Regions from separate parts of the Pseudomonas svalbardensis genome, predicted to be linked through region 2. Evidence: predicted binding sites of a transcription regulator. Region 2 holds the regulator's gene; each other region holds the start of a gene.

Region 1 (10,542 bases), 1.3 Mb from region 2:
GCATTTGTGGGCGATTCGCGAGCGGATCCTGAGCAACGAACCAAGTCTCAAGCATCGCATCAGCGCCCTGCGTCGCCGAGTCTTGTTCCACGCACTGGAAGAGGCCGGTTACGACCAGGGTCAGGCCGCAGACCTGGCCGATCAGAGTTTTGAGGTATTTCTGCATGCCCGGCATCAACTGGAAATTTTCCCGGACGTGCAACCGACCCTGGAGACTCTGGCCAATCACTACGCCCTCGGCGTGGTCACCAACGGCAACGCCGATGTGCGCCGCTTAGGGCTGGCGGATTACTTCAAGTTTGCCTTGTGCGCCGAAGACATCGGCATCGGCAAGCCGGATGCGCGACTGTTTCATGAGGCGTTGCAGCGTGGTGGTGCGACGGCCGAGACGGCCGTGCATATCGGCGATCATCCAGGTGACGACATTGCCGGCGCCCAGCAGGCGGGATTGCGGGCGATCTGGTTTAACCCGGCGGGCAAAGTTTGGGAAGCCGAGAAGGCACCGGATGCCGAGATTCGCAGCCTGAGCGAGTTGCCGGCATTGTTGGCCCTCTGGAACGCCCAACACTGATCCTGAGATCACCGATATTCCCCTTGTGGGAGTGAGCCTGCTCGCGATAGCGGAGTGACATTCAGTATTTATATTGCCTGACACATCGCTATCGCGAGCAGGCTCACTCCCACAGGGGATCGACGCAGGCCCAAGATTTTTATTTCACCCATGAAAAAGCCCGCAGCGACGGCGGGCTTTTTCAGCAAGCAAGCTGCAGGCGCTTAGATAGGCCGGCTACCGTACTTGTTGTCAGGCTTCTTGGGAGGATCGGCGACCACATTGGCCTCCACTTCCTGCACCTTTCCGCCTTTGGAGAGAAACTCCTCCATGGCGCGTGCCAGAGCGTCACGCTCTTTGTTCTTGGCTTCAACGCTCGGCAGCTCATCGACCGATACCGCTGCCTTGGCCTTGCCTTTGGCGGTCGGAACGGGCGCTTCACCGCCATCGTCGTCAGCAACGTCTTCCGCTGCAGTTTCCAGACCTTCTTCGGTTTCGTCGTCGCCTACTTCGAGGTCGTCGTTTTCCAGATCATCGTCGCTCATGTTCTACCTCATGACTTGCGAAAAGCAGATTAGTTATAGCCCAGCTTTGCCGTCTGTCGACGGCTGCTGGAAAAAATTCAACCGCCATTGGTGACCAACGGCTTATGCCCCTTCACCGTGCACGGTGGCGAGGACTTTACGGGCACCGCCATAATCACGGTGCTCGCCCAGATAAACGCCTTGCCAGGTTCCCAGCGCCAGTCGGCCTGCCGAAATCGGCAAACTGAGCTGACAGCCAAGTACGCTGGCCTTGAAGTGCGCCGGGAGGTCGTCCAGGCCTTCGTCGTTATGCTCATAGCCGTCTGTTCCTTGTGGGATCAGACGATTAAAAAATCGTTCGAAGTCGCGACGTACCGCCGGATCGGCGTTCTCGTTGATGGTCAACGACGCCGAGGTATGCTGCAGCCACAAATGCAACAGACCGACCCGACATGCCTTGATTTCAGGCAGGCCGGCGAGTAACTCGTCCGTTACCAGATGAAAGCCCCGGGGCCTCGCCCGCAGGGTAATCAGAGTCTGTTGCCACATACAGTTCTCCGCACGTTCGGGGCGCATTCTAGCGCGCTCTGGGAAAAAACAAAGGCCCTAATATTCCTTCAATCATGTAAGCCATTGGCCGCAGAAAAACGCTCGTCGTAAACGCCACTAAACGTGTACGAAAAAACCTTTCAGCAGTTCCTTCACTGACAAACTCCAGACAAAAAAATGCCCGGCAAGCCGGGCAAGTTTTTTGTGCGCGTACTTACAAGTTGTAGCCGCGTTCGTTGTGAAGCGCCAAATCGATGCCGACCGCCTCTTCTTCCTCAGTGATGCGCAGACCCATGACGGCGTCCAGGACCTTGAGGATGATGTAGGTGACGATCGCGGTGTAGATCACCGTGAAGCCCACGCCTTTCAACTGAATCCAGACTTGTGCACCGATGTCGGTGACAGTGCCGAAGCCACCCAGGGCCGGTGCAGCGAAGACACCGGTCAGGATCGCACCGAGGATACCGCCGATACCGTGCACACCGAAGGCGTCCAGGGAGTCGTCATAACCGAGTTTGCGTTTCAGAGTGGTGGCGCAGAAGAAGCACACCACGCCGGCTGCCAGGCCGATGACCAGAGCACCCATCGGGCCTACGGTGCCAGCGGCTGGTGTGATTGCAACCAGACCGGCCACAACACCCGAAGCGATACCCAGAGCACTTGGTTTGCCGTGAGTGACCCACTCGGCGAACATCCAACCCAATGCAGCGGCGGCGGTTGCGATCTGGGTCACCAGCATCGCCATACCCGCAGTGCCGTTGGCCGCAGCAGCAGAACCGGCGTTGAAGCCGAACCAGCCGACCCACAGCATGGCGGCACCCATCAGGGTGTAACCGAGGTTGTGCGGCGCCATCGGGGTGGTCGGGAAGCCTTTGCGTTTGCCCAGTACCAGGCAGGCAATCAGACCGGCCACACCGGCGTTGATGTGCACCACGGTGCCGCCGGCGAAGTCCAGCACGCCCCAGTCCCACATCAGGCCGCCGTTACCGGACCAGACCATGTGCGCAATCGGTGCATAAACCAGGGTGAACCAGACGCCCATGAAGATCAGCATCGCGGAGAACTTCATCCGCTCGGCGAAGGCACCGACGATCAGCGCAGGGGTGATGATGGCAAAGGTCATCTGGAAGGTGATGAACACCGCCTCAGGGAACAACGCCGCGGGACCGGTCAGGCTCGATGGCGTGACACCGGCGAGGAAAGCCTTGCCCATGCCGCCGAAGAATGAGTTGAAGTTGACGACGCCCTGTTCCATGCCGGTGGTGTCGAACGCGATGCTGTAGCCATAAATGACCCACAGGATGCTGATCAGGCCGGTAATGGCAAAGCACTGCATCATCACGGAAAGAATGTTTTTGGAGCGAACCATGCCGCCGTAGAACAGCGCGAGGCCGGGAATGGTCATGAACAGCACGAGGGCTGTCGAGGTCATCATCCAGGCGGTGTCGCCGGAGTTGAGGACTGGGGCTGCCACTTCGTCTGCCGCCACAACCAGGCCGGGCATTACGAGGGACAACAGGGCTCCTAGCCCTGCGAATTTACGCAGAGTCATATTGTTTTCTCCTGGGGCGTTGGGTGTGTGGCGGCTTAGATTGCGTCGGTATCGGTTTCGCCGGTACGGATGCGAATCGCCTGTTCCAGATTAACCACGAAGATCTTGCCGTCACCGATCTTGCCGGTGTTGGCAGCCTTGGTTATCGCCTCGATAACCCGGTCAAGATCCTTGTCGTCAATGGCGACATCGATCTTCACCTTTGGCAGGAAATCGACCACGTATTCCGCGCCGCGGTACAGCTCGGTGTGACCCTTCTGCCGACCGAAGCCTTTGACTTCAGTAACGGTAATGCCCTGCACGCCGATCTCGGACAGCGACTCGCGTACGTCGTCCAGTTTGAACGGCTTGATGATGGCAGTGACTAGCTTCATGAAAACTCTCTCCCGAATTGGTGGACTTGCCCCAGGAAAACAAACCCGACTCAAGTCTAAGCGCAGTGCCTGGCTTTGTAACGCATCGTCGGCCTTACCTGCCCGTCCGACGCCTGCTAACCACTCCGCACGAAACACTTCCCCCGTTCCGCTTGGCGCACTGCATTCGTCACAGCGACTGCATCAGTGCATGGGTCACTACCGACTAAGCAGAAAGCTTGCCATCTCGCCAAAACCCACTGATTTCAAGCCTTTGGCCGCTGCTGAAAGCGGCTTCGCGCACATGGCCCGACGGATACGCACAACAACAGTGCGTAGCCGTCCGTCCCCATGCGCGAAAAGCGTGCACCCCTGACGGCGAGATTGACTATAGACGCTGCGTGATACACTGCCCGCCATTGTTGACAGGACATTTCCCATGCTCGCGCCCAAAGACTTCCTCGATGCCCTGAGCGGCACCGCCTCCCGCCTCTTCAGCGGCGACACCCCACTGCCGAAAAGCGAAATCGAAAGCCAGTTCAAGGCTCTGTTGCAGAGCGGCTTCAGCAAGCTGGATCTGGTGAGCCGGGAAGAATTCGATAGCCAGATGGTCGTGCTGGCACGGACCCGGGCACGATTGGAGAGCCTTGAGGCGAAGGTGGCGGAACTTGAAGCGAAGCTGAATCCACCAGTCGAGTAACACCGCAGATCCCACGGTGAAACCCAATCCACTGTGGGAGCGAGCCTGCTCGCGATAAGGTCGGAACGACCTTCAGATTCAACCGTAGGAGCTGCCGAAGGCTGCGATCTTTTGATCTTTAAGCGCTCAAAAATCCAAGCACCTTCCTACAACAAAACCACCGCCGTCCGATTGCGTCGTAAGACCTCCAGTTCCTATGCTCATCCCCAGCTGAATGTTCAGCTCTGGGTTTGGCGACCCGGAAGACCCCGACGCACCGCGACCACATTCGACCGGGGAATTTGTTCCCATCTCGAATTATGGCGGCTATGCGTGGGAGACCTTCGGGTCTGCCGGTTTTCGGGCGTCACCGGTTCGCCAACCCGCGCATGGCTGCCACCCTTTTCGTTTGGCGACGATCAGAGGCAGTTTTCTTCATTTGATCCCGAGAACTGCACCATGGACGAAAACTATTTAATACCCCAAGTCTTCACTCGCCACAAACTCAACCTCCACGCCCTTCTAATAGAAAACCAACCCTGGTTCAGCGCCCGTGACCTCGGCCGCCTCCTGCGCCTTTACCTCGACGAACGAGCCGTCCGAAAACTCGACCCCGACCAACACCAAACATTACGAATGCTCATCCACGGCAGCATCGAAAACACACTGCTGATCAGCGAATCCGGCGTCTACGCGTTACTGATCTACCACTACTGCCCCGAATATCGAGGCCTGCGCGAATGGCTGACCCACGACGTGGTGCCAGCCCTCAGAGACGCCCAACAACCCGCCTCAACAGAGCGCCCGATTCTGAGCCTGCTGAACTGGCCGGAGATGTCATTGAGTTTGCTGCACTGGAACAACCAGCCGTGGATTCGGTTGCAAGACGTTCCGCAGATGTTGCCGGACCAAGATCGACCACGAAGCGCCGTCAACGAACCTTGGTGGAGGCGAGTATCGAAGGTGCTCCAAGCATTCTGATCCCCAAAAAAGAACCCCACGCATTTAACGTGGGGTTCAATTAATACGAAAGATCAGGCGCAGTGAGGAAGACGCTCAACCTGATCTCGAATCACGGCACCCCGTTCAATCTCGGCTTTGCGCAAATCGTATGTCGATTGCAGGTTCAGCCAAAATTCTGGGGTCGTATCCAGGCAGATGGAAAGCCTGAGCGCCATGTCTGCACTGACGCCCCTACGCTGAAGCACGATGTCGTTCACCGTCGGTGTCGAGACGCTCAATGCTCTGGCCAAAGCAGCAGCCGTAAGGTTCAGAGGCTCCAGGTATTCCTCTTTGAGGATCTCGCCGGGATGAACCGGGCGCATACCATTCTTAGTCATATTCACCTCAGTGATAATCGACGATTTCAACACTTTCCGGTCGCTGCGAAACAGGTACTCGGTCTCAGAACATTTAAAGCTAACGATCATAATTTAAAGCTTAACGTTATGCATTAATCTTGAGCGTATAACCTGAACTCACAAATGCAAACGTGCTGTTTTGACTTTTGGCCTCCCTTTCAAAAATCTAGGAAAAGGACTACCTGCGCCCTTTAGAAGGTCTTCAAAACCAAGCTGACTCCTACAAAAAAAACCTCCAATTCCCATTGCCTCACAAGTAAGCACATCTCTTAAACTGATTGGCTCGAACACTCATCCAGGCACGCGAGGTGTCTATGAAAAGCAAAAAGCAAAAAGCGAAGCCGTTAATGATCGCTGAGTATCATGCCGAGGCGCTCCGTTTAGCCGGAAACGTTTCTGCCAGCCAACATCGCTTTTTTTAAAGTGGCTGCAACGTATGGCAAAGAACTTGAACCTGATGGCTTGCTTGCAGGTGCACGAGTCTGACTAGGCTTCCCGAAAAAACCGCCCGAGTGGCGGTTTTTTTGTGCCTTGCGATTGGCCTGCTTTGTACTCGCAACATCCAGTGAAAGTTTGCCGCCTAAACCACCCCACCAGAATTTCCACCGCCAACTACCCTTCAAAAAACCCGCAGGAAGCGGTCCTCGCCAGCTCAAGGAACGACCATGTCCCTCTCCATCGTCCACAGCCGCGCCCAGATTGGCGTGGATGCGCCTGCCGTCACCGTCGAAGTCCATCTGGCCAACGGTTTGCCGTCGCTGACGATGGTCGGTTTGCCTGAAGCCGCCGTGAAGGAAAGCAAGGATCGAGTGCGCAGTGCGATCATCAATTCAGGCCTGCAGTTTCCGGCGCGCCGCATCACCTTGAATCTCGCGCCCGCCGATCTACCGAAGGACGGCGGGCGATTCGATCTGGCGATTGCCTTGGGGATTCTCTCGGCCAGCGTGCAAGTGCCGACATTGACGCTGGATGACGTGGAGTGTTTGGGGGAGTTGGCACTGTCAGGGGCGGTGCGGGCGGTTCGGGGTGTATTGCCGGCGGCGCTGGCGGCGCGCAAGGCCGGGCGCACGCTGGTGGTGCCGCGAGCGAATGCCGAGGAGGCCTGCCTGGCTTCGGGGTTAAAAGTGATTGCGGTGGATCATTTGCTGGAAGCGGTCGCGCATTTCAATGGCCACACGCCCATCGCCCCCTACGCTTCCAATGGCTTGCTCTACGCCAGCAAACCCTACCCCGATTTGAATGAAGTGCAGGGACAACTCGCGGCCAAGCGCGCGTTGCTGATTGCGGCGGCAGGGGCTCATAACTTGCTGTTCAGCGGCCCGCCGGGGACGGGGAAAACGTTGTTGGCGAGTCGTCTGCCGGGGCTGTTACCGCCATTGGCCGAGAGTGAAGCGCTGGAAGTCGCGGCGATTCAATCCGTCGCCAGTTGTGTGCCGTTGAGTCATTGGCCACAGCGCCCCTTCCGACAGCCACACCACTCCGCTTCAGGCCCGGCACTGGTGGGCGGTGGCTCGAAACCGCAACCTGGCGAAATCACCCTCGCCCACCATGGTGTGTTGTTCCTCGATGAGCTCCCGGAATTCGATCGCAAGGTGTTGGAGGTGTTAAGGGAACCGCTGGAATCCGGCCACATCGTGATATCCCGCGCCAAGGATCGAGTGAGGTTTCCGGCCCGCTTTCAATTAGTGGCCGCAATGAACCCGTGCCCCTGTGGATATCTTGGCGAGCCCAGCGGTAAATGCAGTTGTACACCGGACATGGTCCAGCGTTACCGCAACAAACTGTCGGGGCCGCTGCTGGACCGCATCGATCTGCACCTGACGGTTGCTCGCGAAGCCACGGCGCTGAATCCTGCGTTAAAACCCGGCGACGATACTGCCACCGCCGCCGGGTTGGTCGCCGATGCACGAGAACGGCAACAAAAACGCCAGGGCTGCGCCAATGCATTCCTCGATTTGCCGGGCCTGCGCAGACACTGCAAGTTATCCACAGTTGACGAAACCTGGCTGGAAACGGCGTGTGAACGGCTGACCTTGTCCCTTCGAGCGGCCCATCGACTGCTCAAGGTTGCTCGCACCTTGGCGGACCTTGAGCAAACCGATGAGATCAAACGCGAGCATTTGGCGGAAGCCTTGCAATATAGGCCGACGAGTCTTTAGGTAGTTTTGTAAGCGTCTTTTCCGAATTCCTTCATTTTGTAAGCGTTTTTTTAATGAAACATGCATTTCTAACCGTTTTTTTGCACGAGTAAGCGAATTTATGTCCAACATCGGCTATGTCTGGCTCTCTCGCGAACACCGGATAACGCCTGTACAACCATTTCCCGTCAGCAGCGAGATAGGTACACGCCGGTCAAGCCAGAGAGACCCAAGTTAGGAGAACGCATCGCACGTGCCGTTGAGGAAGCTTTCAGCGATTTGAAGTAAACGGACGGGACATCAGCCCTTGGTGAGGTCAACCAATGGCGTCTGCCGCACTTCTGTCTCCCGACCACCCTGAATCTCGCTCACCCGCTTCAACGCCTTATCCACAGCCGCCTTATCCGCTAACAAGCTGTAGCTGATCCGGAACTGCTTCTGTTCCTTCGGCCCAATTGTCGGCACCAGGTTCAGTGGCCGCTGATACCGGCGGTTGTAGGAAAAACTCGTCCCCGGTTCCAGCCCCGTGACATAGCCCTGCCCTTGGGTGTCCGTGTTTTTCCACAGGGAGAACACCGGCAACTGCTGAGTATTGAAACCCACCGAAACCCCGAGGCTGCCGGCCTTGTTATGCAGCACGGTCAGCGTATCGCCCTTGGCGTCGGCATACGGCACGACGTTGTAAACCGTCTCGTCGTAGTCCTTGGTCGGCGCACGGTAGGTTTGCCAGTCCGGCAGATCCCCTTTGGCCTTGTCATTGAACGGCGAGACCTGTTTCACCGGTGCGGCGAATCGGGCGCCCTGTTCCAGGAATGGGGTGCTGAAGTTGCTGTGGTACAGCGCCTGGTATTCCTTTGGATAATCGCCGTTGTTGGTGAGGGTGTCGTTGAGGGCGAACGCTACGCTGCCAGGCTCGGTGACCAGCTCAGTCATCACCGAGAAGTCGACTTTCTTGAACGCCTGCTCTTTCAGCTCGCCGCGCAGGCTGATGGTGTAAGGCGCTTTTTCATCGATGTGCAACGTGACTTTGCTGGCCGGAATGTTGGCGGCGCGACCGTGGAGCGTCAGCAGTTCACCGTTGTCCATGCCGGGGTGACCGACCCACTCATAGCCGCAGCGGGCGACTAGCTCGTTAAAGCCCTCGAGCCAGCCCAGCCCGCCGCGGCCGTTGAGTTCGATGAAGGACGGATTGACCACGTCCTTGACCGGCGAATCCCAACCCATGCGCACATTACCGACCGACGCCTGCAGGACGTTCATCCCACGGGTCGGCACCACCGAGAGTTTCATGTTGCCGTTATCGATGTCGATGATGCTGACACCCTCCTGCCGACCACCGTGCAAGGTGCGCAGGGTGACCGAGAAGGGTTTGTCGGTTTTGATGCCGAGCTGCTGACTGGTGATCTGCCAGTTCTGGGCCGCTTTGTCGGTGTCGAGCAACACGTAATCCCAAGCCATGGCGTGGGAGGTAGCCGACAATGCGCCGAGAGCGATAATGAGTTTGAGCGGAGTCATGACAGGAGCCTTTCTTGGAGTTGTGTCGTTTTTATAGACTTGCTGAAACGATTCATCAAGCTTAAAAACAACACAACTCAGCTCATGGCAGAGAAAGAATGCGGCGGTGCCTCAACGGAACCGGTCAACCTCATGCCGTAAATCCGCCGCCAGCTTCTCCAGCTCTTTGGCGGTGATCGCCAGATTGGACACCACTTCACGCTGCTCACTGTTCGCCAGAGCAATGCTTTGCAGGTTGCTGCTGAGCAAGGTTGCGGTACTGCTCTGTTCTTGAGTGGCGGTGGTGATCGCCGCGAATTGCTGACCGGCCGAGCGGCTTTGCTCATCGATCCGCGCCAAGGCCGAAGCCACGTTGGCGTTGCGCGACAGGCCTTCCTGCATCAACAGGTTACCCTGCTCCATAGTGCTGATGGCGTTACCGGTTTCTTGCTGAATGCTTTGGATCATGCCGGAAATTTCGTTGGTCGCTTCGCGAGTGCGTGAGGCCAGGTTACGAACTTCATCGGCCACGACGGCAAAACCACGCCCCTGCTCACCGGCACGAGCGGCTTCGATGGCGGCGTTGAGCGCTAGCAGGTTGGTTTGATCGGCAATCGAGGTAATCACACCGACAATGCCGCCGATTTCCTGGGAGCGCTGACCCAAGGTATTGATCACCGTCGCCGTGCTGTTCAGCGCGCCAGCGATTTGCTCCAGGGACGTGGACGCTTCGTCCATCGACGTACGACCGATCTGGGTTTGCTGTGCGTTTTCTTGAGCTAGACGCTGAGTGCTGCCCATGTTGTCGGCAATGTTCAGGGAGGTGGCGCTGAACTCTTCCACGGCGCCGGCCATGCTAGTGATTTCGCCCGACTGCTGCTCCATCCCTTCATAGGCGCCGCCGGAAAGACCGGACAAGGCCTGGGCGCGGCTGTTGACCTCTTGCGAAGCTTTGCGGATGTGCTCAACCATGGTCGACAAAGCTTGGCTCATCTGGTTGAAAGCGCGGGCCAGCTGACCGATCTCATCGTTGCTCGACACGTTCAGCCGCACGCTCAAATCACCGGCCCCCAAGGCTTCAGCCTGACGCACCAGATCACCCAGCGGCGCGAGTTTGCTGCGCAGCAACCAGACCGCCGAACCCACAGCGATCAACATCGCCAACAGACTGCCAATCGCCAATTGAATACCAACACTCCAGGTCACGGCACGGATTTCAGCTTTCGGCATGCTCGCCACGACCGACCATGGGCCGCCTTCAAACGGTACGGCAATGCTGTAGAAATCTTCGGACTTGTCGCTCCAGAACTCGCCCTTGCCCGGCGTTTTCGCCAAACCAACG
Region 2 (10,542 bases):
CCGCGATCGACTATTACGCGATCAAAGCCCACAGCGTGCAGTACCTGCCTGACGGCAAACTGCAATACGAAATGACGTCCGACAAGGTTGAACACCTGAAAGCCACCGAAGTGACGCTGTTGACCAATCCCGACCTGAACATGTTCCGCGGCACCGAGTTTCCGTGGCATATCCAGAGCGAGCACGGCGAAGTGAATTCCGACGGAACTCAGGTCGAACTGATTGACTCGGTGCGCATCACGCGCTTCGACGAGAAAAACCGCAAGACCCTGATTACCACCACCCGCATGACAGTGTTCCCGCATCAGCAATATGCGCAGACCGAGCAACCCGTTAGAATCGACGGCGCTGGTGGTGTGTCGACTGGCAAGGGAATGAAAGCGTATTTGAAAGAAAGCAGGATACACCTGCTATCGAACGTAAGAGGACAGTATGAGGCTCGTTAAAACCCTCCCTATTTTGCTCGGTCTGAGCGCAGCACTGGGAAGCGTGAGCGCCTGGGCTCTGCCGAACGATCAAGAGCAGCCTATCCGCATCCAGGCCGACGATGCCCAACTGGACGACAAGAATGGTATTGCCACCTATAAAGGTGACGTGATCATTACCCAGGGCTCGATGATTGTTAAAGGCAATACTGTAACCATCACCCGCACCCCGGCCGGCGACATCGACGTGGTGACTTCGGTGGGCAATCTGGCCTACTTCGAGCAGATGCAGACGGCTGGCGACACCAAGCCGGTTCAGGGCTACGGAGTGACCATCCAGTACCACGCCTCGCAAAACCGCGTCGTATTGATCGATCGTGCCAAAGTCATCGACAAGGACAACAACGTCACCCAAGGCGAGAAAATCGTCTACGACACGGTTAAAAAGCTTGCGAGCGCCGGTCGCGCGACGGGCAACAAGGTCACCGAGTCGCGTCCGCGCATCGACATGGTGATCCAGCCGAAGAAGAAAACCGACGAGCAAAAGGCCCAGTAATGGCAACTCTGAAAGCTCAGCATCTGGCCAAGAGCTACAAGAGCCGCCAGGTCGTGCGTGACGTCAGCCTGTCGATCGACAGCGGTCAGATCGTCGGCCTGCTGGGTCCCAACGGCGCCGGCAAGACCACCTGCTTTTACATGATTGTCGGCCTGGTACAGGCCGACCAGGGCCGCGTACTGATTGACGACCTGGATGTCAGCCACCAGCCCATGCACGGTCGTGCGAAGGCCGGTATCGGCTATCTTCCGCAAGAAGCCTCGATCTTCCGCAAACTCTCGGTAGCCGACAACATCATGGCGATCCTCGAGACCCGCAAGGAACTCGACAAGGCCGGTCGTCGCAAAGAGCTGGAAAGCCTGCTGCAGGAATTCCATATCAGCCACATCCGCGACAACCTCGGGATGAGTCTGTCCGGTGGTGAACGCCGCCGCGTGGAAATCGCCCGGGCACTCGCTACCAACCCGAAATTCATCCTGCTCGACGAACCATTCGCCGGCGTGGACCCGATTTCGGTGGGCGATATCAAACAGATCATCTATCACCTCAAGGCCAAGGGCATTGGCGTGCTGATCACTGACCACAACGTCCGTGAAACCCTGGATATCTGCGAAACCGCCTACATCGTCAACGATGGCCAACTGATCGCCGAAGGTGACTCTGCCACCATCCTGGCCAACGACCTGGTCAAGGAAGTGTATCTGGGCCATGAGTTCCGCCTGTAAGCACTGAGGTGTCTGGCTGGTTGCTCGGGCGCTTGTCTCGATAAAAAATCAACATTTTTTTATTGTTACAGCGCTCTAGGCAAACGCTGCAGTTTCGGGCATATAATTTGCTTATGTTTGGCGCTCCGGCGCCCTGTAGTGGATGGCGCATGTGCGCCGGCGAATAAGGTGTTAAGCCCCTGCCATGAAACCATCGCTAGTCTTGAGAATGGGCCAGCAGCTGACGATGACACCGCAGCTGCAACAGGCCATCCGCCTGCTCCAATTGTCGACCCTGGACCTGCAACAGGAAATCCAGGAGGCCCTGGAGTCCAATCCGATGCTCGAACGCCAGGAAGAAGGCGACGACTTCGATAACGCCGACCCCTTGGCCGACAAAGCCGAACAGCCACCCAACGCCGATGTTTCGGAACCCTCCTACCAGGAAACCGCTCCGACGGTGGACAACCTCGAGGAAGGCGACTGGAACGAGCGGATTCCCAACGAACTGCCCGTCGACACCGCGTGGGAAGACGTCTACCAGACCAGCGCCAGCAGCCTGCCGAGTAACGATGACGACGAGTGGGATTTCACCACCCGTACATCGGCCGGCGAAAGCCTGCAAAGCCACTTGCTGTGGCAACTGAACCTGGCACCGATGTCCGACACTGATCGCCTGATTGCCGTGACCCTGATCGACTGCATCAACAATCAGGGTTACCTGGACGAAACTCTCGAGGAGATTCTCGAAGCCTTCGATCCGGAACTGGACATCGAACTGGACGAAATCGAAGCCGTCCTGCACCGCATCCAGCAATTCGAACCCGCTGGCATCGGCGCCCGTAATCTGGGCGAATGCCTGCTGCTGCAATTGCGTCAGTTGTCCGCCAAGACGCCTTGGCTGGTCGAGGCCAAACGCCTGGTCACCGATTACATCGACCTGCTCGGCAGCCGCGACTACAGCCAGCTGATGCGTCGCATGAAGCTCAAGGAAGATGAACTGCGCCAAGTGATTGAATTGGTCCAGAGCCTCAACCCGCGCCCAGGCTCGCAAATCGAGTCCAGCGAAGCCGAATACGTCGTTCCCGACGTGATCGTACGCAAGGACAACGAGCGCTGGCTGGTGGAACTGAACCAGGAATCCGTGCCGCGCCTGCGGGTCAATGCTCAATACGCCGGTTTCGTGCGCCGCGCCGACACCAGCGCCGACAACACCTTCATGCGCAATCAGTTGCAAGAGGCCCGCTGGTTCATCAAGAGCCTGCAAAGCCGCAACGAAACCCTGATGAAAGTAGCCACTCAGATCGTCGAGCATCAGCGCGGTTTTCTTGAATACGGCGACGAAGCCATGAAACCGCTGGTCCTGCATGACATCGCCGAAGCGGTGGGCATGCACGAGTCGACGATTTCTCGGGTGACCACGCAAAAGTTCATGCATACCCCTCGGGGTATATATGAACTGAAATACTTTTTCTCGAGCCACGTCAGCACCTCAGAGGGCGGTGAATGCTCGTCCACGGCGATCCGCGCGATCATCAAAAAACTGGTTGCCGCGGAAAATCAGAAAAAGCCGTTGAGTGACAGCAAGATCGCTGGTTTACTGGAGGCACAAGGCATTCAGGTGGCTCGCCGCACCGTCGCCAAGTACCGCGAATCCCTCGGGATCGCGCCTTCGAGCGAACGCAAGCGGTTGATGTAGAGCCACGCCACAGCGTTCCAGTGGCAGGCATTTCTGCCTGCCGCTTTATGCACTGGCAACGAAGGAGAGCTGTATGCAAGTCAACATCAGTGGACACCAACTGGAAGTGACCGAACCTCTTCGCACCTACATCGGCGAAAAACTCGAACGATTAGAGAGGCATTTCGACAAGATCACCAACGTGCAAGTCACGATGACGGTCGAAAAGCTCAAGCAGAAAATCGAAGCCACGCTGCATATTCCCGGCAATGAAGTGGTCGCAAACGCGGAGCATACCGATATGTACGCGGCGATCGACGCACTGACCGACAAGCTGGATAAACAACTCAAAAAGCATAAGGAAAAGACCCAAAGCCTCCTCCAGGGCGCGACCGGTCGTTAACACTCCCAACCCATGATCCGACTTGAAAGCATCCTGACCCCCGGCCGTTCCCTCGTGAACGTGCCGGGCGGCAGTAAAAAGAAAGCCCTCGAGCAAATTGCCAACCTTATCCACAAAGAAGTGCCGGATCTGGAGATGCAAGATGTCTTCGAGGCTCTGATTGCCCGTGAAAAACTTGGCTCAACCGGTTTTGGCAACGGCATCGCCATTCCCCACTGCCGCCTGAAGGGCTGCACCTCGCCCATCAGTGCCCTGATGCACCTTGATGCACCCATCGATTTCGACGCCATCGACGGCGCCCCGGTTGACCTGCTGTTCGTTCTGCTGGTCCCGGAAGCCGCTACCGATGCGCACCTGGAGTTACTGCGCCAGATCGCCAGCATGCTCGACCGCAAGGAAGTGCGCGAAAAACTGCGCAGCGCCCCGAGCAATGAAGCCTTGTATCAGGTTGTCCTGGACGAGCAAAACGGTCATTAATCATGCGCTTGATCATCGTCAGTGGCCGCTCCGGCTCAGGTAAAAGTACCGCACTCGATGTTCTCGAGGACAACGGCTACTACTGCATCGACAACCTGCCCGCCGGCCTGCTGCCGGAACTGGCCGAACGCGCGTTGATTCACACCGAGCTGGCGCAACCGCTGGTTGCCGTATCGATCGATGCGCGTAACTTGCCGAGTCACTTGTCGCGGTTTCCCGAACTGCTGGAAGAAGTACGCAGCCGGCATATACAGTGTGATGTGCTTTATCTGGACGCCGACGAAGAAACCTTGCTCAAACGCTTCTCGGAAACCCGCCGTCGCCACCCGCTGAGCAATGCCAATCGCTCGCTGGCCGAGGCCATCAACGATGAGACCGCCCTGCTCGGGCCGATTGCCGACCTCGCCGATCTCAAAGTAAACACCACCAACCTGAACCTGTATCAGCTGCGGGATACCATCAAGCTCCGCCTGCTGAACCAGCCGGAACCCGGTACGGCGTTCCTGGTGGAGTCTTTCGGCTTCAAGCGTGGCATGCCGGTGGACGCTGACCTGGTGTTCGACGTGCGCTGCCTGCCGAACCCTTACTGGAAGCCAGAGTTGCGCGATCAATCCGGGCTCGACCAACCGGTTGCCGAGTACCTGGCGGCACAGCCGGACGTCGAAGAGATGTTCCAGGACATCTCCACCTACTTGTTCAAGTGGCTACCACGCTTTGCCGCCAGCAACCGCGCTTATGTCACCATTGCCATTGGCTGCACCGGCGGCCATCACCGCTCAGTCTACCTGACCGAACGTCTAGGCCAGGCCCTGCAAAAAACCCTGAAGAACGTCCAGGTTCGCCACCGCGACCTCAGCTAAAGGATTCACACCGCGATGCCTGCTCTGGAAATTGAAATCATCAACAAGCTGGGCCTGCATGCCCGCGCTTCTGCAAAATTCGTTGGCGTCGCCGGTGAGTTCAAGGATTGCACGATCAGAGTAGGACGCACGCCGGAATCCACGGTCGACGGAAAAAGCATCATGGCAATGATGATGCTCGCTGCGGGCAAGGGCACCAAAATCCACCTGAGCACCGAAGGTGAACAGGCTGATGAGGCGCTGCAGGCATTGGTGAATTTGATCAATGACTACTTCGGCGAAGGCGAATAACGCTCGCCTAAGCGAGCGCTGTATCCATCACCATCATCAAGCAAAACCCGATCAGCAACCCAAGACTTGCAAGCTTGTCGTGACCATTGCGGCGCGACTCGGGGATGACTTCATGGGTGACCACCAGCAACATTGCCCCGGCCGCCAGTGCCAACCCCAAGGGCAACAACAATTCGGCCAGGCTCACTAGCCAGGCACACAACAACGCGAAGACCGGCTCGACCAACCCTGACGCAGCACCAATCAGGAACGCCTTGACCCGCGACATCCCTGCCCCGGCCAATACCAGCGCGATCACCAGACCTTCCGGCACATCCTGCAAGGCGGATGCCCATGGCCAGACTATCGGCGTCAGGCATGCCACCCCCCGCCGACACTCCGACCGCCATGCCTTCGGGGATATTGTGGGCAATGATCGCAAACACAAACAACCAGATTCGCGTCGGGATGACCGGTCGCTCCAGCGTGCCTACGAGCATTTCCGGCGACGCACCTGACACCTTGCGATCAACCAGGAACAATCCGAACGCACCCAGCATGATGCCGAAACTGATCAGTCCGCTGGCCGCCCAAGGCGTCAGCCCCAGGTTTTCAGCGGCAGAGATCCCCGGAACGATCAACGAAAACGCTGTCGCCGCGAGCATTACCCCGGCCCCGAAGCCGAGCAGCGTATCGCTGACCGTCTGGGGCATCCGTCGAATTACCAGCACGGGCACCGCGCCCAAGGCAGTGCCCAAAGCGCAGATCGCCCCGCCTTGCAGCGCGCGCAGCAGTTTCGGCTCGAGGTCCAGCCACGCTAAGCCTTGGGCAACCAATAACGTCATGCCTGCCAGCAGTAACAGCGATCCGAATGCGTAACGAAACATTCGTCCACTTCCGATCGCCAGTGTTTCAGTGCCCATAGCTAGCCTTGGATTGTTTTTGCAGAAGTCTTAAACCAGTGCAGCCTGATAGCGCGCAGCGACTTCAGGCCAATTGATCACGTTGTAGAACGCGTTGATGTATTCCGGGCGACGGTTCTGGTATTGCAGGTAATAAGCGTGCTCCCAGACATCCAGGCCGAGGATTGGCGTATTGCCGTTCATCAATGGACTGTCCTGATTGCCGCTGCTTTCAACGACCAGCGTCTTTTGCGGCGTCACACTGAGCCACGCCCAGCCGCTGCCGAAACGAGTCAGCGCGGCTTTGGTGAAGGCTTCCTTGAAACTGCTCAGGCCGCCCAGTTGCTCATTGATCGCCTCAGCCAAGGAGCCTTCAGGATTGCCGCCGCCGTTGGGCGCCATCACTTCCCAGAACAGCGAATGGTTGGCATGCCCACCGCCCTGATTGATCACCGCCGCGCGCAGCTTCTCCGGCAGTTGCCGGACAGCTGACACCAGTTTTTCCACCGGCCACTCGGCAAACTCGGTGCCTTCCACCGCAGCGTTGAGGTTGTTGATGTAGGTCTGGTGATGCTTGGTGTAGTGGATTTCCATGGTCTGCGCATCGATGTGCGGTTCCAGGGCATCGTAGGCGTAAGGCAAGGCAGGCAAGGTAAAAGCCATTTCAATGAACTCCATGATGTAGGGGCGCAGGCGAGGCGGCATCGATGTGCAGCAAACGATGGGTGCGCGGGTATTCGCCGTGTTCGCTGATGAAATTCAGCAGCTCGACGTAGGTCTTGCTGCTCTGGCGCAGCGCGGCTTCACGCAAGGCTGGCACCAGTCGTGGGTCCTGCATGGTCTGCAACAACCGCTGATGGATGGCGCACAAGTACTCGGCGCTCTCCTCCGGCTGGTTCAGACGCAAATGCAGGTCCGCCAGGTTGTGGTGGGAAATCACGCAGGCCGCGACCGCCTCGTCGGCATCTGCCCATCGCTCGAACAACACCTGGGCCAGGGCCAATGCCTGCAAGTAGGCCTCGCGGGCATCGACGTATTCGCCCAGCATGAAACAACGATTAGCCCTTTCGATCGTGCGTTTCCAGTGTTCCATGGTGAGCCTCCAAAGCGGTTGCGGTGATTACACGCCGCCTGCGGTGAGTTTCTCCGGGTCCAGCAAGACCTCAAGCTGGCTGCGTGTCAGGTCGGTGTGTTCCAGAGCGACATCGATCACCGGACGGCCCTGTTGATAGGCTTTCTTGGCGATCTCCGCGGCTTTTTGGTAACCAATGATCGGGTTGAGTGCGGTGACCAGGATCGGGTTACGCGACAGCGCTTCCTTGAGCCTGGCTTCGTTGACCTTGAAGCTGGCGATGGCCTTTTCACCCAGCAGATGGCTGGAGTTGGTCAGCAACTCGATGCTGCTCAGCAGGTTCTGGGCGATGATCGGCAGCATCACGTTCAGCTCGAAATTGCCCGACTGACCGGCGATGGTGATAACCGTGTCATTGCCGATGACCTGAGCGGCGACCATGGCGGTCGCTTCCGGGATCACCGGGTTGACCTTGCCAGGCATGATCGAAGAACCCGGCTGCAAGGCTTCGAGCTCGATTTCACCAAGACCGGCCAGCGGGCCGGAGTTCATCCAGCGCAGGTCATTGGCGATTTTCATCAGCGAAACGGCCGTGGCCTTGAGCTGGCCGGAAACACTGACCGCCGTGTCCTGAGAGCCGATCAGCGCAAACAGATCCTCGCCCGGTTTGAATTGCACTTGGGTCAGCTTGCTCAGTTGCGCACTGAAACGCGCCGCGAATTGAGGATGAGCGTTGATTCCGGTACCCACTGCCGTGCCGCCCTGAGCCAGGGATTGCAGGCTCGGCAGCAGATCCTGCAGATGGCCAATGTTGGCCTTGAGCTGCTGCGCCCAACCGTTGAGCACCTGGCTCATGCGCACCGGCATCGCGTCCATCAAGTGAGTGCGGCCGGTTTTGACGTGGTGATGAACCTCTTCGGCCTTGCGCTCGATCACCTGAACCAGACGCACCAGCGCCGGCAACAATTGGTCGTGCAACGCCAACGCAGCACTGACGTGGATGGTGGTCGGGATGATGTCGTTGCTGCTTTGGCCGCAATTGACGTGATCATTGGGGTTCACCGGTTCGCCGAGCAGACGGCTGGCCAGGGTGGCGATCACTTCGTTGGCGTTCATGTTCGAACTGGTGCCGGAACCGGTCTGGAAGATATCCACCGGAAAATGCTGCATGAAGTCGCTTTGGAGCAGGCCCAGCGCCGCATCGACGATGGCTGTGCCCTGGGATTCGCTGATTTGTTCGAGCTCGACGTTGGCTCGGGCAGCGGCAGCCTTGGCCAGGATCAGCGCGCGGATGAACTGCACGGGCATCGGCTTGCCGCTGATGGGAAAGTTATCCACTGCACGTTGAGTCTGTGCGCCGTAGAGGGCGTCCACCGGGACTTGAAGCTCACCCATGCTGTCGCGCTCAATACGTGTCTTGGTCATCTGTAAATCCTTGCACCAGTTCTATGAGAGGAATCGAGGGCTGCAACTCGCAGGTCGCCAGTTGCCAGGTGTAGCTCTGCCAGCGCTTGAGGCGGCACTTGCACAGAGAGAGGCGTTCCAGATCGCGCAATGGCCGCCAGGCCTGGTCCAGACAAAAGGTGCGCCAGTGCCAGGGCAGCGCAACATCAGCGGCGGTGTCGAGTAACAGGCGGAAAGAAGTTTCGGCGATTGTCCAGGGAGACGTTGCCGTGCAGCAGGCGAGGTACCGGCCTTCGGCCAGGTAATGTTCGATCAGGCGAGGCTCGTCAGGGTCCATCGCGCAACGGATCTGGCGACTCATCCAGCGCCAGCTTTCGAGGTAAGGCTGCTCGTGCAAGGCAGAACTCATGATCCGGGCCCATTCGGTAATGAGATTTATTATTAGATGATAATGAGAACCAAAACAACCCCGAGAAAACCAACGCACAAAAAAGGCGCGCCACCCAACGATGGGTGGCGCGCCTTTTTGTGTAACGGTTAAGCGTTAGCTACCCGCCACCGTCATACGTTCTATCAGCACCGAACCTGTACGAATGTTGCTGCGCAGTTCCAGGTCATTACCGACGGCAACGATCTGTTTGAACATGTCACGCATGTTGCCGGCGATGGTCACTTCCTGAACCGCAAACTGGATTTCACCATTCTCGACCCAGTAACCCGCCGCGCCACGGGAGTAATCGCCAGTGACCATGTTCAGGCCCTGGCCCATCAATTCAGTCACCAGCAGCCCGCGACCCATGCGGCGCAGCAAGGCCGCCTGGTCTTCGTCACCATGGGTGACGAACAGGTTGTGCACACCGCCGGCATTGGCGGTGCTCGGCATCCCGAGCTTACGGCCCGAGTACGTGCCGAGAATGTATGACACCAACTCGCCTTTTTCGACGAATGGTTTGGCGTAAGTGGCCAAACCATCGCCATCGAACGCCGAACTGCCCATCGCGCGCATCAGGTGCGGACGCTCATCGATGGTCAGCCATTCCGGGAACAGTTTCTGCCCCAGCGTGCCTTCAAGGAACGACGATTTGCGATACAGACTGCCGCCAGAAATCGCCGAGAGGAAACTGCCGAACAAACCGCCAGCCAGTTCTGCGGAAAACAGCACCGGCACTTCGCAGGTCGGCACCGGACGTGCACCCAGACGGCTCGCCGCCCGTTGCGCGGCACGCTGGCCGATGCTCACCGGGTCGGCCAGCAATTCGCCCTGACGGTTCACGTCGTACCAGTAATCGCGCTGCATCTGGCCGTCGGCCTCGGCGATCATGACGCAGCTCAGGCTGTGACGGGTCGACGCGTAACCGCCGATAAAACCGTGGCTGTTGCCGTAGACACGGCAGCCCTGATGGGTGCTGAGGGTGGTGCCATCGGCGTTCTTGATCCGGCTGTCGGTGGCAAACGCCGCCGCTTCACAGGCCAGGGCCTGCTCGATGGCTTGCTCCGGGGTGATATCCCATTGGTGGAACAGGTCAAAATCCTGCAGATCCTTGGCCATCAGCGCGGCGTCTGCCAGGCCCGAAGCTTCGTCTTCCGACGTGTGCTTGGCGATGGCCAGTGCGGCGGCGACGGTTTCGCGAATCGCCTCCGGACCGCTGGCGGACGTGCTGGCCGAGCCCTTGCGCTGGCCAGCGTACAGGGTGATGCCAAAACCCTGATCGCGGTGGAATTCGACGGTTTCGACTTCACGCTGACGCACCGTGGTGGACAGGCCCTGCTCCAGGGACACCGCCACTTCAC
Region 3 (10,542 bases), 820 kb from region 2:
GCAGGCGAACCGGCATCGATGCCTTGACCGCCGTCTGTACTTCCAGGCGCTGGGCCGGATCGTAGATGTCCAGGACTGTGCTCAGAACCGGCTGACTGACAGCACCGGTGCCGTCATTGCCCGAGGCCTTGGTGGACGTCAGCGGAGCGGCCGTGGCCAAGGTTTTACTGTCGGTCATGACGGTCGTCATGTCCGCGGCAGAACTGCGCGTCGGGGTAATCTTGAAGGTGTCGCCGGCATTCACCGGGCCAGCGTTGAGGCTCAGGCTGAAGCCGTCGATGACCGGTGCAGGGGTAGCGCCCAGCGTGAAACTGCCCATGTCGGTATTGTCCGACAGACGACGCACGCTGTAGCCCGTGGCGCTGGTGAAGGTCACCTGGTAATCGCTGGCCGCCAGCTTGCTGGTGTCTTTGATGCTGACGTTGAGGTTGCCGGACGCCGGGGCGTTACTGCCATTGGCGATACTGCGCTGGCTGATGGCCTTTAGACTATTGATGTCGTTAAACAACGCCGAGCCGAAATTACCGTTCTGATCCAGCCCCTGCCCCAACTGTTTGTTGACCTGATCGGCCACCACCATGGCGATGCGACCCAGGCCGTTGACGGCTGGCGTCAGCACGTCGTCGCGGTAACGCAACAGGCCGCCCATCTCGCCGCCGCTGACCCGGGAAGTGATATCAATCGTCGAACTGCCGCGATCCATGATGATCGAGGACCGGGTAGGGTCATTCTTGTCAGCCGCCACGCGCAACGTATTGGCCGTATCACCGATGACCAGCGGCTGACCGCTGCCCAGATAAATATCCAGTCTGCCGTTGGTTTCGGTGACCTGCGTGCCCACCAGCTCGGAGAGCTGGCGAACAGTCTCGTTGCGCTGGTCCAGCAGGTCGTTGGGCATGCCACCCGAACTACTGACCTCGCTGATTTTCTTGTTGTAGGCCGCAACAGTCGCCGCCAGCTTATTGACCTGCTCAGCCATCGAGCCCAGCTGATCGTTGATGTACGTGCCTTGCTGATTCAGTTGCTGGGAGATGGCATTGAAACGACTGCTCAACCCCTGAGCATTGGTCAACAACGCTTGACGTGCAGTGCTGTCATTGGAGTTGGCGGACAGCGTTTGCAACGACGAGAAGAACGATTGCAGCGTTTTGGTTATACCGGTGCCACTGTCCGACAACAGCTTGTCCACTTGCGTGGCTTGCCCCAGATACGCTTGCGCATCGCTGTTGAGCGAAGTGGTGGTCTGCAGTTGTGCGTCAAGGTAGCTGTTGTACACCCGACGTACATCAGCCAGGGTCGTGCCGGTACCGATGTAGACATTGCCGAATTGCTGCGAGGCTTTGGTGCCCTGCACGGTCTGCTGGCGCGAGTAACCCGCGGTATCGACGTTGGCGATGTTGTTACCCGTAGTCATCAACGACGATTGGCTGGCTGACAGCCCCGACATCCCGATGTTGAGCAAACTCATGGTTCAGACCTTATAGCAATGCCTATAAAGGCGTGGTGGTAGCGCCCGCCGCAGCGTAGTTCTGGTAACTCGTCATCTGCTTGGCTATCTGCGAAATCTTGCTTGCGTAGTCCGGGTCGGTTGCGTAACCGGCCTTCTGCAACTCGCGCACAAACTGTTCTGGGTTATCGGCCGACTTCACAACATCTTGATAGCGATTGTTGGTTTGCAGCAGCGTCACAAGGTCATGGAAGCTGTCCTTGTAAGAGTCATAGGAACGGAACTGCGCCGTCTCCTTGACCATCTCACCATTCCTGAATTCGCTGGTGATCGCGCGCGCCGATTCGCCTTTCCAACTGCTGCTGGCCTTGATGCCGAACAGGTTGTGACTGCTGCTGCCATCCTGGGCGCGCATGACCGATTTGCCCCAACCGGTTTCCAGGGCGGCCTGTGCCACCAGGTAACGCGGATCGACACCAATGCGTTCGGCGGCCTCTTTGGCCATTGGCAGCATGGTGTTGACGAATTCGTCGGCGGAACTGAACGCTTTCTTCGCCGGTGCCAGCGGTATTTGCGCCATGGCACGACCATAAACCTGCAGACGCCCGCTGGATGTCGCATCCGCTTGCGAAGCCAGCCAATCGCCGTTGTACAGGGGGCCGGAACCGGTCTTGGTGCTCTGCGGCATTTGGATGTTGTTCTGCGCCGTCGTGACGGTCGCGGCAGTGGTCGATGCCGACGGCACCAGCCCTGCGAGCAAGCGGTCGGCCAGTTTCGGCGGCAGCGCCAGGCGTCGCTGATTGATCAGCGCCATATCATTGCGATGAGTGCCCTCGCCCGCACTGGCCGACGACTTCACCGAGCGCGAAGCCCACAACGGACGCTCGCCATTGAGGCGCGACAGCGGCCCGTTGGTGGCGACCGTACCGGCGCCAATCGGGGTTTCCACGGCGGCTTTCGCGGCCGCTTGTTTGGCGGCTGACGCAGCAGCGGCCTCGCCCGGGGCCAGCGGTTTGTTCTTCGACATCTGACGCATCAGCACGTCAGCCAGACCAATACCACCGCCCTCACGGGACATGGAAACGGCCAACTGCTGGTCGTACATTTCCTGGTATTGCTTGGCTGCCGGCGTGTTGAGCGGATTGTCCTGGCCCAGCGCGTCGGTGGCCGAGCGCATGGACTTGAGCATTTCACCGAGGAACAGCGACTCGAATTCCTGCGCAACCTTGCGCATGTTCGCGTCACTGTCCTTGTCGCCGACCTTGAGCTGGTTCAAGCGATTGAGGTCCGAATAGGAACCCGAATCGTTGCTGCTGACCCCCAATCCGCCCTTGCGCATATCCATGGTCGCCGTCCTCAGATCACGATCAGGTCGGCTTGCAACGCGCCGGCCTGTTTCAGTGCTTCGAGGATGGCCATCAAGTCACCCGGTGCCGCGCCGACCTGGTTCACCGCACGCACGATTTCGTCGAGGGTGGTGCCCGGGCCGAACTTGAACATCGGCTTGGCTTCCTGCTGGGCGTTGACCCGCGAGCGCGGCACGACCGCCGTCTGCCCATTGGACAGAGGGCCGGGCTGGCTGACGATCGGGTCTTCGGTGATGGTCACGGTCAAGCTGCCGTGGGTCACGGCGGCCGGGGAAACCTTGACGTTCTGGCCGATCACGATGGTGCCGGTCCGCGAATTGATGATGACTTTCGCCACCGCCTGACCCGGGTCGACTTCAAGGTTCTCGATGATCGACAAATAGTCGACGCGCTGACTCGGATCGAGTGGCGCACTGACGCGAATCGAACCGCCGTCGATGGCCTGGGCAACGCCAGGGCCGAGCATATTGTTGATCTTGTCGACGATGCGCTTGGCCGTGGTGAAGTCCGAACGGTTGAGGTTCAGCGTCAGGCTGTTGCCCTGGTTGAAACCGCTCGGCACCGAACGCTCAACCGATGCACCGCCCGGGATACGACCGGCCGACGGAACGTTGACGGTGATCTTCGAACCATCGCGACCTTCGGCATCGAAACCGCCGACCACCAGATTGCCCTGAGCGATCGCGTAGACGTTGCCGTCGATACCCTTGAGCGGCGTCAGCAGCAAGGTGCCACCGCGCAGGCTCTTGGAGTTACCGATGGACGCTACGGTAATGTCGACCTGCTGACCCGGCTTGGCGAACGCTGGCAAATCAGCACTGATCGACACTGCCGCGACGTTCTTCAACTGCACGTTGCCCGAACCCGCCGGCACCTTGATGCCGAACTGCGAGAGCATGTTGTTGAAGGTCTGTAGGGTGAACGGGGTTTGCGTCGTCTGGTCGCCGGTACCGTTAAGTCCGACCACCAGGCCGTAGCCGATCAATTGGTTGGAACGCACGCCGGAAATACTGGCGATATCCTTCAGCCGCTCGGCTTGAGCGTTGAACGCTGCGGACAGCAACAGGGCGGCCACCATCAGGTGTTTGAAGTTCAACGTAGCCACCTAGAAAGGGAACAGCGGGCTGAGGAAGAAACGGTCGAACCAGCCTGGCTGACTCGCATCGGCAAACGCACCGGTGCCCGAATAGGTGATCCGCGCATCGGCGACGCGGGTCGACGAAACGGTGTTGTCGGTGGCGATGTCATCGGCGCGAACGAGCCCGGCAATCCGCACCAGCTCATCACCGGTGTTGAGGGTCAGCCACTTCTCGCCGCGCACGGCGATGATGCCGTTGGGCAACACATCAGCGACGGTCACGGTGATCGAACCGGTCAGGCTGTTGCTCTGGCCGGACTTGCTGTCGCCCTTGGTTGCGCGGTCACCTTCGTAACCGACATCCAGACTCAGGCTACCGCTGCCCACTGGGTCACTGGTGCTCAGGCCGCCACCGAAAAACGAGCTCAGGCCGATGTCGGTCTTGCTGTTCTTGGCGGTTTGCGAGTTAGCGTTCTTACTGGCCTGGGTGCGTTCGTTCAGGGTGATGGTGATGATGTCGCCCACCCGGAATGCCTTGCGGTCGCTGTACAGGTTCTGTTCAAAACCGGCCTGATAGATCGAGCCGTTATTGGCGGCAGCCGGCAACGGTGTGCGCGGCAACACCGGGGCGTAGTAAGGGTCATTGGGCTTGGGCGGCGGGGCAACGCAGCCCGCGAGCACGACGGCCCCACTCAGTGCCAGAACAGATACAAAGCGATTCATGACCCTACCTCACGGTGTTGCAGGCGACCTGATGGCCGCCTCATAGACTTGATTACAGATTCTGCGTTACGAACGAGAGCATCTGGTCGGCGGTGGAGATCACCTTGGAGTTCATCTCGTAAGCGCGCTGAGTGGTGATCATGTTGACCATCTCCTCAACGGTGCTGACGTTCGACGTTTCCAGGGTGTTCTGCAGCGTGGTGCCGAAACCGGCCAGGCCCGGGGTGCCGACTTGCGGCGCGCCGCTGGCAGCGGTTTCCAGGAACAGGTTGTTGCCCACGGCCTGAAGACCGGCCGGGTTGATGAAGTCGGCGGTTTGCAGGTTGCCGATCACCTGGGATGCCGGGTTGCCGGCAACGGTGATGGACACGGTGCCGTCGCGACCGACCGTGAAGGTCTGGGCATCGTTGGGGATGACAATGGTCGGTTCCAGGGCGAAGCCGCTGGCGTTGACGATCTGACCATTGGAATCCAGGTGGAACGTACCGTCACGGGTGTAGGACGTGGTGCCGTCCGGCTGCAGAATCTGGAAGAAACCGCGACCGTCGATGGCCATGTCCAACGGCTGCTCGGTGGTTTGCAGGCTGCCGGCGGTGAAGTTTTTCTGGGTGCCGACAATGCGCACACCGGTACCCAATTGCAGACCCGACGGCAGTTCACTGTCCTGGGTCGACTGGGCGCCTGGCTGGCGCTTGATCTGGTAGAGCAAGTCCTGGAACTCGGCGCGGTCACGTTTGAAACCCGTGGTCGACACGTTGGCCAGGTTGTTGGAAATGGTCGTCAGGTTGGTGTCCTGGGCGGACAGACCTGTTTTGGCAACCCATAGAGCCGGAAGCATTCGATTCTCCTCGTGCGCCTGTTTTACGGCGCGACGTTCTGATAATTAGCTGATCTGCAAGACCCGAGCCATGGCCTGGTCGTCTTCTTTGGCGGTGTTCATCATCTTGATGTGCAGTTCGAACTGCTTGGCCAGGGCCAGCACCGAAGTCATCTCTTCCACGGCGTTGACGTTGCTCGACTCGAGGAAACCGGACACCAGCTTGACCTTGGCATCGGCTTGCGCCGGCTTGCCGTCCTTGGTGTGGATCGAACCGTCCAGGCCTTTGGTCATGTTCTTGAAGTCAGGGTTGACCAGTTTGATGCGGTCGACTTCGGCCATCACGCGAGGACCTTCGCCCATCGCACGAATGCTGATAGTGCCGTCCTCTCCCACTTCGATTTGCTGCTCGGGCGGCACGGCAATCGGCCCGCCATTGCCCATCACCGGCATACCATTGCCGGCCCGCAGCACGCCCAGGGCGTCGACGTTCAGGCTGCCGGTGCGCACGTAGCTTTCGCCGCCGTCAGGGTTCTGCACGGCGATCCAGCCATTGCCTTGCACCGCGACATCGAGGTCACGACCGGTTTCCACCAATGCGCCCGGGGAGAAGTCGGTGGCCGGTCGTTCGGACAGGGCAAACGCACGCGCCGGAAAGCTGTCGCCGAACACCGGCATCGAACGAGCCTGCTCCAGGTCTTTCTGAAAACCGTTGGTGGAGATGTTCGCCAGGTTGTTCGCATGAGCCTTCTGCGCCAGTGCATTCTGGCTGGCGCCGGTCATTGCCACATAAAGGTACTTGTCCACACTCTTTCCTCTGCATGCCGGACGTTTGCCGCCCACCGCTGTACTGCTGAGCCATAAGCAATTTGCAGACCAACTTTTTTCTGGCGGCGCAGGGACCGGCAAACAAAGGACTTGAGGGATTCAGGAGGGATTGGAGGATTGTGTCGAAGACGAAAAACCGGCGGTGTTATGCCGCTTCGCGGCAAGTGCCGATCTCTTCGGCTCAACACCGACCTACAGGACTTATGCGCTACCGGGTTCTTTACCGACCTCATACTCTCGCAATTTATTGGCAATAGTCGTATGCGAAACCCCCAACCGCTTGCCCAGTTGCCGACTGCTCGGATGCTCGGAATACAAACGCTCCAGCACCGCTTTCTCGAAGCGCCCGACAATCTCGTCCAGCCCGCCCTCGAGCGAGAAATCGCCAAGTGGCTGACGCACGCCGTAGTCCGGCAGGCGAATATGTTCGGCCTTCACCGTGCCGCCCTCGCACAAGGAAACCGCCTGGAACAACACGTTCTCCAACTGCCGAACATTGCCCGGCCAGTGGTAATGACTGAGCCGCTCCATCGCCGCTGGCGCCAGTTTCGGCAGCGGGCAACCGATCTGCCGACTGGCCTGATCGAGGAAGTGTTCCACCAGCGGCGTCAGGCCATCGAGGCATTCGCGCAGTGGGGGGATGTGCAGCGAAAGCACGTTCAAACGGTGATACAAATCCTGGCGAAATTCACCCCGCGCGCACAACTCGGACAGGTCGACCTGCGTCGCGCAGATCACCCGCACATCCAGGTAAACCTCTTCATCACTGCCCACACGACGGAAGCAACCGTCCTGCAGGAAACGCAGCAATTTCACCTGCAAACGCGGGCTCATTTCCCCGACGCCATCGAGAAACAGCGTACCGCCCGCTGTCAGCTCCAGCAGCCCGAGCTTGCCTTCTGCCCTCGCCCCTGCGAAAGCGCCGGGACCGTAGCCGAACAACTCGGTCTCGGCCATCGACTCCGGCAGACCGGCGCAGTTGAGCGCCATCAACGGTGACTGCCCCCGCGGACTCGCCAGGTGGCAGGCTCGCGCCAGCAACTCTTTACCGGTGCCGGTTTCACCTTCTATCAATAGCGGCGCATCCAGCGGTGCCATGCGCCGGGCCTCGCGCACCACGGCGGCCATCACCTTCGAGCTTTGGAAAATGCTGTCGAAACCGCGCAGCTCCTGCTTGCGCACGTTATAGATGCGCTCACCGACCCGGTCGGCGCGGTGCAGCGTGAGTACCGCGCCGGCCATGGCTTCGCTGTCGTCATGCTCCGATTGCAATGGCGCGATGTCGGCGAGAAACACGTCACCCTTGACCTTCACCCGCAAGCCGTTGATCCGCGACTTGTTGGCGCGCACCAGTTCCGGCAAGTCGAAATCTTCGGCGTAACGCGACAGTGGAATCCCAGGCACCTCATCCACGCGCACCCCGAGCAACTGCGCCGCTGCGCGGTTGGCCGCGACGATCGAGCCGCCCATGTCGATCGACAGCACCGGAAACTCCAGGGCGCCGAGCAAGGCATTGAGTTCCATGTGCCGACGCTCGCTGGGCATCAGACCTACGCGCTTGACGCCAAAAACCCCGGCAATCGATTCAAATTTCGGACGCAAAGCCTGGAACTGAATGTTGATCAGGTTCGGGCAATGCAGGTAGATGGCATTGCCATGCTCACCGCCGACCTCGCCGCGTGCGACGTTGATCCCGTATTCCACCAGCAGGTTGAGAATGTCGCGCAGGATGCCGATGCGGTTCTGGCAGTGGACTTTGATACGCATATAAAGGCCCGAAACAGGAGTGATCGAGGGCCTGAGCCAGAAATTTTCTGCGCAGGCGCCAACTTAGTCGTCAAGATTATGTGACACCTGCAAGCCATTTCAAACCCGCAAATCCCAATCTCTGCGCCATAGCGGCTGATCCGTAACGAAAACTTTACGAAAACCGACGAATTTTCCTACGCACCACGCGACTCGCGTGCTGCAACACTGCATTTCTTGAGGTATTTCTAGGTCCATAGCAGGACATAACAAGAACGAAATCCCCTAGCAGGAGAGCAGCATGAAGCAGACGCAATACGTGGCTCGCGAGCCCGATGCGCAAGGTTTTATCGACTACCCCGCCGAAGAACACGCGGTGTGGAACACGCTGATTACTCGCCAACTGAAAGTGATCGAGGGTCGCGCATGCCAGGAATACCTGGACGGTATCGAAAAACTCGGTCTGCCCCACGACCGCATTCCGCAACTCGGTGAGATCAACAAGGTCCTCGGTGAAACCACCGGGTGGCAGGTCGCCCGGGTACCCGCACTGATCCCCTTCCAGACCTTTTTCGAATTGCTCGCCAACAAGCAGTTCCCGGTAGCGACGTTTATTCGTACCCGCGAAGAGCTGGATTACCTGCAAGAGCCGGACATTTTCCACGAGATCTTTGGCCACTGCCCGCTGCTGACCAACCCTTGGTTCGCCGAATTCACCCACACCTACGGCAAACTCGGCCTACAGGCTACCAAGGAAGAACGCGTGTACCTGGCGCGTTTGTACTGGATGACCATCGAGTTCGGTCTGGTCGACACTTCAGAAGGTATGCGCATCTACGGCGGCGGCATTCTCTCCTCGCCGAAAGAAACCGTTTACTGCCTGTCGGGCGAACCTGAGCATCAGGCCTTCGATCCGCTGGAATGCATGCGCACACCGTATCGCATCGACATCCTGCAACCGCTGTACTTTGTCCTGCCGAACCTCAAGCGCCTGTTCGACCTCGCACACGAAGACATCATGGGCATGGTCAAGCAAGGCATGCAGCTAGGCTTGCACACACCAAAATTTCCGCCAAAGGCTGCGTGATCCGCAGCTTTTAGAATCAAGTGAGCCTGTCAGGAACCGACGCTTTGGTTTAGCGTGGTGAATTGACGGCCGAATTCCAATAATTCGATTTCAGGAACCCATCATGTCCACATTAAACCAAGCCCATTGCGAAGCCTGCCGCGCCGATGCCCCTCAGGTCAGCGACGAAGAACTGCCGGTACTGATCAAGCAGATCCCTGACTGGAACATTGAAGTGCGCGACAGCGTGATGCAGCTGGAAAAAGTTTTCCTGTTCAAGAACTTCAAGCACGCACTGGCGTTCACCAACGCCGTCGGTGAAATCTCCGAGGCTGAAGGTCACCACCCAGGCCTGCTGACCGAGTGGGGCAAAGTCACCGTGACCTGGTGGAGCCACTCCATCAAGGGCCTGCATCGCAACGACTTCATCATGGCCGCGCGCACTGACGAAGTGGCCAAGGACGCCGAGGGCCGCAAATAATGCATTTCGACGCCATCGGCCGAGTACCCGGCGACCCGATTCTCGGCCTGATGGAGGCCTATGCGCAGGACCCCAACCCGCGCAAATTCGACCTCGGCGTGGGCGTCTATAAAGATGCCCAGGGTCTGACACCGATCCCCCAGTCAGTGAAGCTCGCCGAGCAGCGCCTGCTGGATCGGCAGACCACCAAGACCTACATCGGTGGTCACGGTGAACCGGCGTTCGGCAAGGCCATCGTTGAATTGGTGCTGGGTGCCGATTCCCCGCTGATCGCTGAACATCGGGCCGGCGCGACGCAAACGCCGGGCGGCACCGGCGCGCTGCGCTTGAGTGCCGACTTCATCGCCCAATGCCTTCCCGGCCGGGGCGTGTGGCTGAGCAACCCGACCTGGCCGATCCACGAAACCATCTTCGCGGCAGCCGGAGTCAAGGTCAGTCATTACCCGTATGTTGGCAGCGATAACCGCCTCGACGTCGAAGCGATGCTCGCGGCACTCAAGGAAGCGCCGAAGGGCGATGTGGTGCTGCTGCACGCCTGCTGCCACAACCCGACCGGGTTCGATCTGTCCCATGACGATTGGCGCCGGGTGCTGGACGTGGTGCGCAGTCGCGATTTGGTGCCGCTGATCGACTTCGCCTACCAGGGCTTCGGCGATGGCCTGGAACAGGATGCCTGGTCGACGCGGTTGTTCGCTGCCGCGTTACCGGAAGTGCTGATCACCAGTTCCTGCTCGAAGAACTTCGGCCTGTACCGCGACCGCACCGGCGCGCTGATCGTCTGCGCGAAAACCACTGACAAGCTGGTGGACATCCGCAGCCAACTGGCCAACATCGCCCGCAACCTGTGGTCGACACCGCCGGATCACGGCGCGGCTGTGGTGGCGACCATCCTCAGTGATCCAGAGCTGAAAAGCCTCTGGGCCGACGAAGTGGAAGCCATGCGTTTGCGTATCGCCCAACTGCGCAGCGGTTTGGTTGAAGCGCTTGAA

What was found. Region 2 encodes sigma-54, which starts transcription at its own class of promoters, with help from an activator protein. Its sites were predicted from a motif close to ANTGGCATNNANNTTGCTNT; they were not measured.
Region 1: a site for sigma-54 is predicted at 3,756-3,775, ahead of glnK (P-II family nitrogen regulator). Genes of this name have one in related genera too.
Region 3: a site for sigma-54 is predicted at 6,294-6,313, ahead of QFX16_RS08300 (flagellar basal body rod protein FlgF). Genes of this name have one in related genera too.

The regions. Positions count from the first base shown of each region.
Region 1 covers NZ_CP125619.1:6,089,272-6,099,813, forward strand. The annotation lists gene QFX16_RS28235 (HAD family hydrolase) at 1-571, shown strand, start outside; gene sutA (dormancy-specific transcriptional regulator SutA) at 775-1,095, opposite strand; gene QFX16_RS28245 (secondary thiamine-phosphate synthase enzyme YjbQ) at 1,198-1,623, opposite strand; gene QFX16_RS28250 (ammonium transporter) at 1,838-3,175, opposite strand; gene glnK (P-II family nitrogen regulator) at 3,211-3,549, opposite strand; gene QFX16_RS28260 (accessory factor UbiK family protein) at 3,968-4,228, shown strand; gene QFX16_RS28265 (BRO-N domain-containing protein) at 4,667-5,188, shown strand; gene QFX16_RS28270 (HigA family addiction module antitoxin) at 5,242-5,547, opposite strand; gene QFX16_RS28275 (YifB family Mg chelatase-like AAA ATPase) at 6,234-7,727, shown strand; gene QFX16_RS28280 (aldose 1-epimerase family protein) at 8,007-9,221, opposite strand; gene QFX16_RS28285 (methyl-accepting chemotaxis protein) at 9,333-10,542, opposite strand, start outside.
Region 2 covers NZ_CP125619.1:1,002,428-1,012,969, reverse strand. The annotation lists gene lptC (LPS export ABC transporter periplasmic protein LptC) at 1-446, shown strand, start outside; gene lptA (lipopolysaccharide transport periplasmic protein LptA) at 433-981, shown strand; gene lptB (LPS export ABC transporter ATP-binding protein) at 981-1,706, shown strand; gene QFX16_RS04370 (RNA polymerase factor sigma-54) at 1,891-3,384, shown strand; gene hpf (ribosome hibernation-promoting factor, HPF/YfiA family) at 3,458-3,766, shown strand; gene ptsN (PTS IIA-like nitrogen regulatory protein PtsN) at 3,779-4,243, shown strand; gene rapZ (RNase adapter RapZ) at 4,246-5,103, shown strand; gene QFX16_RS04350 (HPr family phosphocarrier protein) at 5,119-5,394, shown strand; partial or broken gene QFX16_RS04345 (ZIP family metal transporter) at 5,402-6,296, opposite strand; gene QFX16_RS04340 (superoxide dismutase) at 6,327-6,938, opposite strand; gene QFX16_RS04335 (DUF2753 family protein) at 6,940-7,368, opposite strand; gene QFX16_RS04330 (class II fumarate hydratase) at 7,396-8,772, opposite strand; gene QFX16_RS04325 (FagA protein) at 8,753-9,160, opposite strand; gene pmbA (metalloprotease PmbA) at 9,296-10,542, opposite strand, start outside.
Region 3 covers NZ_CP125619.1:1,817,942-1,828,483, reverse strand. The annotation lists gene flgK (flagellar hook-associated protein FlgK) at 1-1,468, opposite strand, end outside; gene flgJ (flagellar assembly peptidoglycan hydrolase FlgJ) at 1,491-2,792, opposite strand; gene QFX16_RS08315 (flagellar basal body P-ring protein FlgI) at 2,804-3,892, opposite strand; gene flgH (flagellar basal body L-ring protein FlgH) at 3,920-4,615, opposite strand; gene flgG (flagellar basal-body rod protein FlgG) at 4,668-5,453, opposite strand; gene QFX16_RS08300 (flagellar basal body rod protein FlgF) at 5,499-6,239, opposite strand; gene QFX16_RS08295 (sigma-54-dependent transcriptional regulator) at 6,462-8,027, opposite strand; gene phhA (phenylalanine 4-monooxygenase) at 8,308-9,093, shown strand; gene QFX16_RS08285 (4a-hydroxytetrahydrobiopterin dehydratase) at 9,197-9,553, shown strand; gene QFX16_RS08280 (amino acid aminotransferase) at 9,553-10,542, shown strand, end outside.